Regions from separate parts of the Exiguobacterium sp. RIT341 genome, predicted to be linked through region 3. Evidence: riboswitches for the same ligand, from Rfam matches in the RefSeq annotation. Region 3 holds a riboswitch; each other region holds the start of a gene.
The links. Region 3 has a riboswitch for thiamine pyrophosphate ahead of BW42_RS06200 (thiamine phosphate synthase). Riboswitches for the same ligand answer to the same signal wherever they lie in the genome.

Region 1: another riboswitch for thiamine pyrophosphate. It lies ahead of tenA (thiaminase II); the one in region 3 lies ahead of BW42_RS06200 (thiamine phosphate synthase).
Region 2: another riboswitch for thiamine pyrophosphate. It lies ahead of thiD (bifunctional hydroxymethylpyrimidine kinase/phosphomethylpyrimidine kinase); the one in region 3 lies ahead of BW42_RS06200 (thiamine phosphate synthase).

What each region holds. Positions count from the first base shown of each region.
Region 1 is NZ_JFYW01000001.1:1,407,246-1,410,524, forward strand. Features, by position in the region: gene BW42_RS07375 (glycoside hydrolase family 3 protein) at 1-727, shown strand, start outside; gene BW42_RS07380 (hypothetical protein) at 758-1,054, opposite strand; gene tenA (thiaminase II) at 1,106-1,801, opposite strand; TPP riboswitch at 1,874-1,980, opposite strand; gene BW42_RS07390 (DUF1002 domain-containing protein) at 2,174-3,055, shown strand.
Region 2 is NZ_JFYW01000011.1:100,566-103,844, reverse strand. Features, by position in the region: gene thiM (hydroxyethylthiazole kinase) at 1-657, opposite strand, end outside; gene thiD (bifunctional hydroxymethylpyrimidine kinase/phosphomethylpyrimidine kinase) at 638-1,441, opposite strand; TPP riboswitch at 1,557-1,667, opposite strand; gene BW42_RS14125 (murein hydrolase activator EnvC) at 1,732-3,009, opposite strand; gene BW42_RS14120 (murein hydrolase activator EnvC) at 3,212-3,279, opposite strand, start outside.
Region 3 is NZ_JFYW01000001.1:1,174,708-1,177,986, reverse strand. Features, by position in the region: gene BW42_RS06210 (OsmC family protein) at 1-323, shown strand, start outside; gene nagZ (beta-N-acetylhexosaminidase) at 320-1,540, shown strand; TPP riboswitch at 1,597-1,699, shown strand; gene BW42_RS06200 (thiamine phosphate synthase) at 1,786-2,376, shown strand; gene BW42_RS06195 (FAD-dependent oxidoreductase) at 2,373-3,279, shown strand, end outside.

The DNA.
Region 1 (3,279 bases), 230 kb from region 3:
TGGCACGACGGATACGACATCCTTAGCTGATAAACTCGCGCAAGCGAACCAAATCGTCGGTAGTCCCGAACATAAAGTAAAAGAACGCGCGATGACGGAAGCCGCGGTCACACTCGTGAAAAATGATCAACGGACGTTACCCTTCAAGCCGAAAAAGAATGCAAATGTTCTTGTGATTGCCCCTGCGACGGATCAAACGGACAGCATGAAAAAGACGATTGCTTCCCTGCCTAAGAACCGGAACTGGCACGTAACGACAGCGAATTACTCGGCTACTACGCTACCGCTCGACCAAAACCCGACACTACGGGCACAACTCGATGCAGCAGATTACATCATCGTCGGTTCAAACGTCAATACGAGTGCCAAACTACTGCCTACTGCACCAGAACAAGCGATTCCGGCTTCAATCTTCCGATATGCGAAACAAACAGATATACCATCCGTCTTGCTTAGCCTCCGCAATCCATACGATGTCGCCGTTCAACCGGACGCACCGGCACACGTCCTCGTCTATGGTTTTAAAGGGGATCCGAACGGACCGGACTCCGAAGCAGGCAATCTGAAATCAGCGGGACCGAACCTCCCTGCCGGTATCCGAGCGATTTTCGGAACGTTTAAGCCCCAAGGCACTCTACCTGTTGATGTACCAGTCTTTCAGAACGGTATCTTTACCGATCAACTGCATCTCGAATTTGGTGACGGCTTTAAAAATTGGAAAAAATGAGAACATGATACACAAAAGACCGAGACTCCTTTAAAGGATGCCTCGGTCTTTTAATGATTGATACGGATATTCCGCTTCTTCTTTCGCACGATCGTAGACGCGGTATAACCAATAGGTCAGTAATGCATAGACGACAATGACAAGAACAGCAGAAATGTAGCTCCCCATGCTATATGCTACCTTGAAGTTTCGAGTCGTAGCGGATATACCGGACAACACGATTAACGTTGGAATGATATATCCAATAAATTTTACTTTGACTTTACCCAGCATTCGTTGCACGGCATACGCGGCGCTGATCGCGAGTACGATCACGATGATTTCCATTTCTACCCCTACTTCCGCTAAATGTTATACCTAATTCTACCATTCAACTCTTTAGGAAGATACCGTCCGTGCTGGAATCGTCTCGTAAATCGACGTAAACGTTTCTTCCGTCCATCCCATATGCCAAAACAGCAACTCATAATAACAGCTCGTCACGAAATGCCGTTTCATCCGCTCTCGTTCAGTCGGGCTTGCTTGTTCCGCCAACGCATCAAGCCGTGCAATCTGTTCAAAGACGACCTTTTCGAACCATTCCGAACTATATGTGTCGATCCATTGCTGATAGATTTTTTCATCCGGTGTACACGTCAACAATTGTTGCCCAACTTCATAATACAACCAGTAACATGGCAAGATGGCAGCAATCGTCTCACCAAGCGTCCCTTCACTCGCATGATGCATGTGTGAGACGTAAGCATATGCCGTTGGTGCCGGTTCAAATGCTTCAAGGTCTGCTTCCGTGATACCGAGCGGCTCGAAAAATGATTGATGCAAGCTCAGTTCTGCCCCATATGTCGAAGTCGCGTGCTCGGCAAGTGTCGCGATCGTCGCAAAGTCATCTGCTTTTGACGCTGCCTTCGCTTGAATCTTCGCAAAGTGTTTTAAGTAATACGCATCCTGCATGACATAATGTCGAAATTTCGAGAGCGGTAACGTTCCCTCGCCGATTCCTTGAACGAATGGGTGCGTAAAACTACTGTCCCAATACGCTTGTGCTGCTTGTTTGATTTCTTGTGTGAATGTCATGATCTCATCCTCCTTGTTTTTATGAAACGAAAAAACACCACCCCGAAACACACGGGCATGGCGCAAGAAGAACAAGACTTGACGCCACTTCCCTCCGTAAGTACGAACTTAATCAGGTTCAAAGGGTCCGAACGTCTTCGTTCGTCTCAGTCGGCCTACCGACTCCCCTAGTGGTCATTATTCGATTCAAATCCACTATAGCATGCTGAAAATGGAAGTCAAGTTGTCCTCTTTTCGCTATACTATGGAGTGTCAGAAGGCGGATATCGTCTCCATCTACAGACCGATTCCGAACTTCTTTCGTTCTCGTACACTAATTTTAGTACCTGATACTATAATTCATTCTGTTACTTACAATTGGAGGATTTCATTATGCATACACCAACAAAAATCATGGCGTCAGCCGTTATCGCTTCTGCTTTATTACTTCCGACAGCCGCATCCGCCGAGCAGGTCGTCGATAAGACAATCGTCACTCTCGGTGAGTCACTCGGCGCAAAAGATAAGGCTTGGGTGCTTTCACGTCTCAATGCACCGGAAGGTATCACACCGATCATCGCAACCTCTGCAGACGAAGAAAAATACCTCGGGAAAAACATCCCCCAGTCACAAAAGGGCGGCAACATGTATTCATCCGCTAAGATCGAATTGACGGAAAAAGGTGACGGACTTTCCGTTGCGACGGAAAACATCACGTGGGTGACGAAGGATATGTATTTGAACGCTCTCGTCACGGCAGGTGTCAAAGATGCCGACATCACGATCACTTCTCCTTATAAAGTGACTGGAACATCGGCACTGACAGGAATCATGAAAGCCTATGATCAAACTTCGGCTGAGACCGGAATCAAGCTGAGTGACGAACGGAAAGATTTAGCACAGCAAGAATTATCGGTCACATCAGACGTCGGGAAGACAGTCGGGACAGATAGAGTCGCTGATTTGATGAATGAGATCAAGGCCGAAATCGCGAATCAAAAACCGGAAACAAAAGTCGAGATCGAAAACCTGATCGTCCAAGTCATTCAAAACAACAACATCCAACTGTCTGATGCACAGATGGATCGGTTGACGAATCTATTCAATCAAATGGAGCAAGCGAACATCAACTGGGGGCAAATCGAGAGTGGACTGAAAAATGCTGGTCAAGACATCCATGCGTTTGCAACGTCCGAGGAGACAAAAGGATTCTTCGCTAAATTATTTGATGGTCTGAGTGACTTCTTCAGCTCGATTGCTGGTGTGTTCAAATAATTCAGACTTCCGCAATTAACAAGATAATGGTAAACTGGTTGTATCTGAAACGAAAGGTGGTGTGAAATGATGGACTTTGCTGCGTGCAAACATTGGTTAATGGAACAATTGTATCTGTTGCGCGCGATTTTTCATGGAATGGCGTTCTAAGGCACCCGTCTGCCCTTTTTTAGAACTTCATGATTGAAAAATACAGCAAAGCGCATCTTTCACACACTAGGGAG
Region 2 (3,279 bases), on a different contig from region 3:
TCCTGCTTTTCCCATGATAAATGTTCCGTGGACTGCTGCCTCAAACGCAGAATATCCTGCACCAAGAAAACTCGCAATCAAAGAAGCTGTCATACACCCCGTACCTGTGACGTCTCCGAGACGCGGCGTACCTACTTGTAGTTCCACTTCGCGCATGCCGTCCGTGATGTAGTCGATTGGACCTGTGACGACAATGACGGACTTTTGTTTACGAGCGAATGCACGAATGATTTCTCGATCCATGATCTCATCACTAGCAGCATCGACTCCTTTTGTTCGTCCATTCTCCCCAAGCAATGTCTTGATTTCTGAAGCATTTCCTTTAACGACCGTACATCCGAGTCTACTCAATTCTTTTGAAAAGGACGTACGCAATGATGTAGCTCCCGCTCCAACTGGATCAAGGATGATCGGAACGTTCAAGCGTCTCGCTTCGCTTGCGGCGAGTCGTTGAGCTGCTTGCATGTCTGCATCAATTGTTCCAATGTTCAAGACAAGAGCTTGCGCAAGTCGAACCATCTCTTCCACTTCGCGAATATCCTCCGCCATGACTGGAGATGCGCCAACGGCGAGTGTGACATTGGCGCAATCATTGATCGTGACTGTGTTCGTCAAATGATGAATGAGTGGTTTGTGTTTAAGAATGGTCGTAAACATGTGTATCCCTCCAAAGTGAATGAAAATGATGTGTCGGTCCAATCCCTTGTCCGAGAGCAAATCCATGACGAATCGCCTCTGTAACATACTTCTTGGCCTGACGTACACTGTCCGGTAAAGCTTCTCCAAGTGCCATCCGTGCCGCAATCGCTGCAGATAAGGTACAGCCTGTTCCATGAGTATGTTGATTATCTAACCGATCTGATGTGAAACGGTATTCCTCTTGCCCGTCCCATAATAAATCCGTGGCAGCTCCCGGTAGATGTCCACCTTTTAGCAAGACGGCTCCAGTCTTCATAGCCAACTGATGCATCGCCAGTCGAATCTCCTCTAGATTAGTAACTGACTGCCCTGTTAAGCGCTCTGCTTCCGGTAAATTTGGTGTGACGAGTGTCGCAAGTGGCAGTAACTCCGCGATTAGTGCTTCCTCTGCCTCCGTCCGCAATAGGGCATGCCCGCCTTTTGCGACCATGACAGGGTCTAGTATGATCGGAACTGTCTGTTTGCGAAGATGTGTTGCAATGACGTGAATCGTTTGTGCATTCGAGACCATACCGATTTTGATAGCATCCACACGAATATCTGAAAAGATTGAAGCTAATTGGGCATCAACGATTTCCGATGATAACTCTTCTACTGCTTGAACGCCCAGTGTATTTTGAGCCGTTACCGCCGTCAAAACACTCATCCCATAAACGCCCAATGCCGAAAATGTCTTTAAATCTGCCTGAATTCCAGCTCCACCACCGGAGTCAGATCCCGCAATCGTCAATACATGTTTCATATTTTTCTCACCTTTCCATCGAGCAATGTAAGGGAGTTGTTACCGACAAAAAAAGCGTCGACCGCTGTAAAAAAGCAGTCGACGCTATACGAAATCGTTATCCAACCATTTCGGTATCCGTTCGGCTCAACTTTCCTACGCTGGTATTATCCAGTTCAGGTAATAGGGTCGAAAACAGATTGGTTTTCCTCTCAGCCGGATTCCTCCAGCTCCCCTAGTTGCTCAAGTATTCATTTCGCCTTAACTGTAGCATAGCGGCAAGAAAAAAACGAGCCGAAGCTCGTTTTGAATTATAGGTATGCTAATGGATTAACTGCATTCAGAGGAGAAGAGGCACTGTACTGATAGCCTCCGACATGTAGTTCGAAATGCAAGTGTGGTCCTGTTGAATTCCCAGTACTACCAAGTGTTCCAACTTGCTGACCTTGAGAAACTGTTTGTCCTGCATGAACAGATAATGAACTCATATGAGCGTAGACTGTCGTATAGACTTTTCCGTCAAGGAAGTGAGAAATCATGACGTGATTTCCATAAGGCCCACCACCTGAAGCTGTAATGACCGTTCCAGCTGCTGCTGCGACGATTGGTGAGCCGACCGAACCACTGAAATCGACACCATTATGGAACGTATAGCCGTTCGCACCGCTTGCTGGTCCAAACCCTTGTGATACGCCACCAGAAGATGGACGAACGAATTTCCCACCGCTCGAAACAACGGGTGGGGCAACTGAAGTAGGTGATTCTGAACTCTTACCTGCTTGTTTTGCTGCTTGAGCATTCGCTTTAGCGGCTTTTTCAGCTGCTGCTTTCTCGGCTGCTGCTCTTTCAGCCGCTGCTTTAGCTGCTGCCTTCGCTGCCGCAATCGCACGTTCTTGAGCTTCAAGTGTGGCTTGTAGTTCTTTCGCGTCTAGAAGTTCTGTCGTAAACTTCGTCTTACCTTTTCGTAATTTTTTAAGCGTAGCACTGCGTTCTTTCATTTGAACTTTCAACGCTTTTTTTTGTTCGATTAATGTTTTCTTCTCTTCAACCTGCTCCGCCTTTTTTTCAACGAGCGCTTGTTTTGCTTCCGCTAGCTTTTGTTGGGTTGCGATGTAATCCGAAATCATTTTATCATCTTGCTCCGCGATTTTTTTCCCTGCCATGACACGACTAAATAAATCACCTAAATCCTTCGATCCAAAAATGACTTCTTCCCATTTGATTGAGTTTCCATCGTTTTCTTGGAAGACACGTAGACGATCACCGAGTAGTTCTTCTTGTTTTTTCAACATCTCTTCGTAGCGAACGATGTCTGCTTTTAATTCATCGATTCGCAAATTCAATTTCTCGATTTGTTTATTTTTTTCGGAAATCTGAAAAATCTTTTCGTTGATCGCTGCATCGATTCGATTGATTTGACGTTGTTCTTTCGAAATTTTCGACTCTTGTTTTTTAATTGCTTTTTCTAATTTACGTTGTTCTGCGGCATTTTCAGCCTTTTTTTCTTTGATCGTTGCTGCTGCAATTGGTTGTGTTCCTGTTATAAGTAATGCTCCTAAAACAATGGTAGAAATTAGTTTTTTTAGCATATATCGTTTTCCTCACTTATGTTTTTCATATTTTATTATAGTATTCAAGTTTCTCTCATATCTGAAATAGATTATAGCACCCTAATCGTTTCAAAAAAATTTCATTTACATTTCAAATGAAAACGTTTTTTTGTAATATAATCATTTATTTTTTGAAAATCGCAAAAAAAGAACCGCTGCATAAGCAACGATTCTTTACTGTTTAAAACATCGTCATTGGGTTCACTGAGCTAGCTGGACCAGTTGCACTATAGCTGTATCCACCGACGT
Region 3 (3,279 bases):
ATCAAGCACCACGACCGACTGAACTGCTGCTACATGCCGTTGCCGGCTGTACTGGAATCGACATCGTCTCGATTTTAGAGAAGATGCGCTTGACGATCACTCATTTCGAAATGGATATCGAAGGGGAACGGGCAGAGGATCATCCGCGGCGTTTTACGTCGATCTCGATTCATTACCGGCTTGAAGGTGATCTCCCGGAAGATAAAGTCCGTCGCGCCATCTCGTTATCAAAAGATAAATATTGTTCGGTCTCGCAATCCTTGAACGCTGAAATTTCCGTCTATTATTCCATCAATGGTGTCCGGAGCGAGGATCCTTTGTGAAGAAAGTATTACTGATCGGTTGCCTGTTGCTTGCAGGGTGTGCGCAGGAGACGACGGAACCAACGAAACCATCACAACCAGCAACGAAGCAACCGACGGAGGCGAAGAAACCAAAGCCTGAGCCGACAAAGGAAGCACAACAACAAGCACGATTAAAGCAACAACTTGAAGCGATGTCGACGTCAGAAAAAATCGATCAACTGCTCTATATCGGAGTTGCCGGCACGGAACTTTCAGCAGCTGACCGGAAATTGTTGCAGACGCATGCGATCGGTGGGGTCTTACTGCTTGGTGGGAATATTACGTCAGAAGATCAACTCTTGACGTTCACGCGTGCCATTCAAGAAACGAACCAAAAACCGTATGCCTTCGTCGGGGTTGATGAAGAGGGCGGACGGGTCAGCCGGGTACCGGATCAACGGTTACGTCTCCCGACGAGTCAACGGATGGCGCAAGGTGCAGATGCTGCAAAAATGGAAGACGTCGGACGTACGCTCGGTCACCTGTCACGGTTTTATGGGTTCAACATGGACTTCGCACCGGTCCTTGACGTCAATAGCAATCCGAACAATCCAATCATCGGCGACCGTGCGTTAAGTGCTGATCCGAAGACCGTCGCGACTCTCGGTACGGCTCTGATGCACGGGATGCAAGAGACGGGAACGATTCCGGTCGTCAAACATTTTCCCGGTCACGGCAATACGAGTGTCGATTCCCATGTCGGGTTGCCGAAAGTGACAGCATCAAAGGAAGAACTGAAGCGGACGGAACTGTTACCGTTCCAAGAAGCGATTCAAGAGGGCGCCGAGATGGTGATGGTCGCCCATATTCTCTATCCCGCGTATGACGACCAAAATCCATCTTCGCTCTCGAAGCCGATCTTGACTGACCTCTTGCGTCAACAACTCGAATTCAAGGGCGTCATTATCACGGATGACCTTGTCATGGGGGCGATCACGAAACGATATGGTCTCGCGGAAGCGGCACGCCAGGCACTTGTCAATGGAGCTGATATGGCGATGTTTTCGGAAGCAGGTGCCTATCCGAAGGTTCACACCGAAGTGATGCAAGCGGTTAAAGAAAAAACGTTGTCGTCAGAGATGCTCGATGCTAAAGTGATGCGGATCTTAAAGCTGAAGCAGACCTATGCCGACAGCCAGAAGCAACAGCGACCGACGAAATCGGAGCTTATTCAGCAAGTGGAAGCGCTCAACTAGGACTAGCGAAGCAAAGCGACTCATGCTAGACTAATGGGGCAAGCCAATTAAACACGAAAAGACACTAGGGGAGTCTCGCAGCAGACTGAGACGGAAGTATCCGGACCCTTTGAACCTGATCTAGTTCGTACTAGCGGAGGGAAGTGGCTCGAAACCTTAGATATCCTTAGCGCTTCAGCGCATTTTCGGACCACTCCCTTCAACATCGGGAGTGGTCCTTTTTTCGTATCGAAAGGAAGAATATGATGCGTTTACATCTGATTTCGACGGGATCCATCAATCCACGTGATGGAGTGGAAACCTTTCAATCGCTTCAACCATATACGGATCAGCTTCATCTTCGAGAACCGAATTTGTCGGCAGCAGAATTGCTAGATTTGATTGAAGCGCTCCTTACGCAAGGGTATTCGCCTAATCAATTAACCGTTCATGACCGGGTCGACGTCGCTCATGTCGCTGGTATCGGTGTGCAGTTGACTCGACGATCCTTATGTGTCCGCGATGTTCGGCGTCACTTTCCGGATCTCATCATCGGGAAATCCGTCCACTCTCTGGCAGAAGCACTTGCGGCAGAAGCAGAAGGAGCCGACCGACTGCTGTACGGTCATATTTATCCGACAGCGTCGAAACCAAACGTGCCACCGCGAGGGATCGACGCTCTCAAACAAGTCGTTACTTTCACGACGAAACCAGTCATCGCAATCGGCGGGATCACTCCTGATCGCATTCCTGAGATCGCAGCGACCGGTGCAAGCGGAATCGCCGTCTTATCCGGTATTCTCGGTCAAGCGGACCCGCATGCTGCCATTCAGCGTTATCAGGGGGTACGGGTATGACGGATCACATCATCATCGGTGGTGGAGTCATCGGTTTGACGCTTGCTTACAGTCTCGCTTGTCAGAACGAATCCGTTCTTGTCCTTGATCGCGGAACATGCGGACAAGGGACGAGTCGGGCGGCTGCCGGGATGCTTGCGACGGACATCGAGCTGAGAGAAGAATTGCATACGCTTGCCGCGCGAAGTCGCCGTCTGTATCCGTTACTTGCGCGACGCCTCACGCGCGAGACCGGGATCGATTGTGGCTACCGGGAACAACCATTTTTATTGAAACGAAATGGGCAAGAATACTTATTTCCATCGGTCGGTCAAATCGATCCGCGACGACTAACGACTGCATTGATGCATGTCTTACGAAATCGTGGGGTACCAATCGAAGAACAGGTGGACGTCACGCGAATCGAGGAGAGTAATGATTTCATTAGGGTTGAGTCGAACACGGGAACGTGGACGGGACGAACGGTGACGGTTGCAGCCGGACGCGGGTCCCAAGCCTTGCTCGATACAGCTGGCATTTCGATAGCGACATATGGGGTCAAAGGGGAGTGTCTCGCAGTCCGTCTCGCGGGTCAGCCGTTACGCTCGATCCTGTTTGATGACGCCGTCTACCTCGTACCGAAAGCGGACGGACGGATATTGATCGGTGCGACCGAACTACCGCAAGACGAGACGATCGGTGTTAGTGTCGCAGGAGTCACGTCACTGCTTCAAGCAGCAGAGCGTCTCTATCCACCGATCCGTGATGCAATCATCGAAGAAGTCTGGTCAGGCGTACGACCACAAACAGAGTTCGGCTTGCCATATATCGGAGTCGCCGATTCATCCCGTCGGATCTTTATAGCGACGGGGCATCATCGGCATGGCATATTACTCGCACCGGCGACAGCGGAAGTTTTGGCAA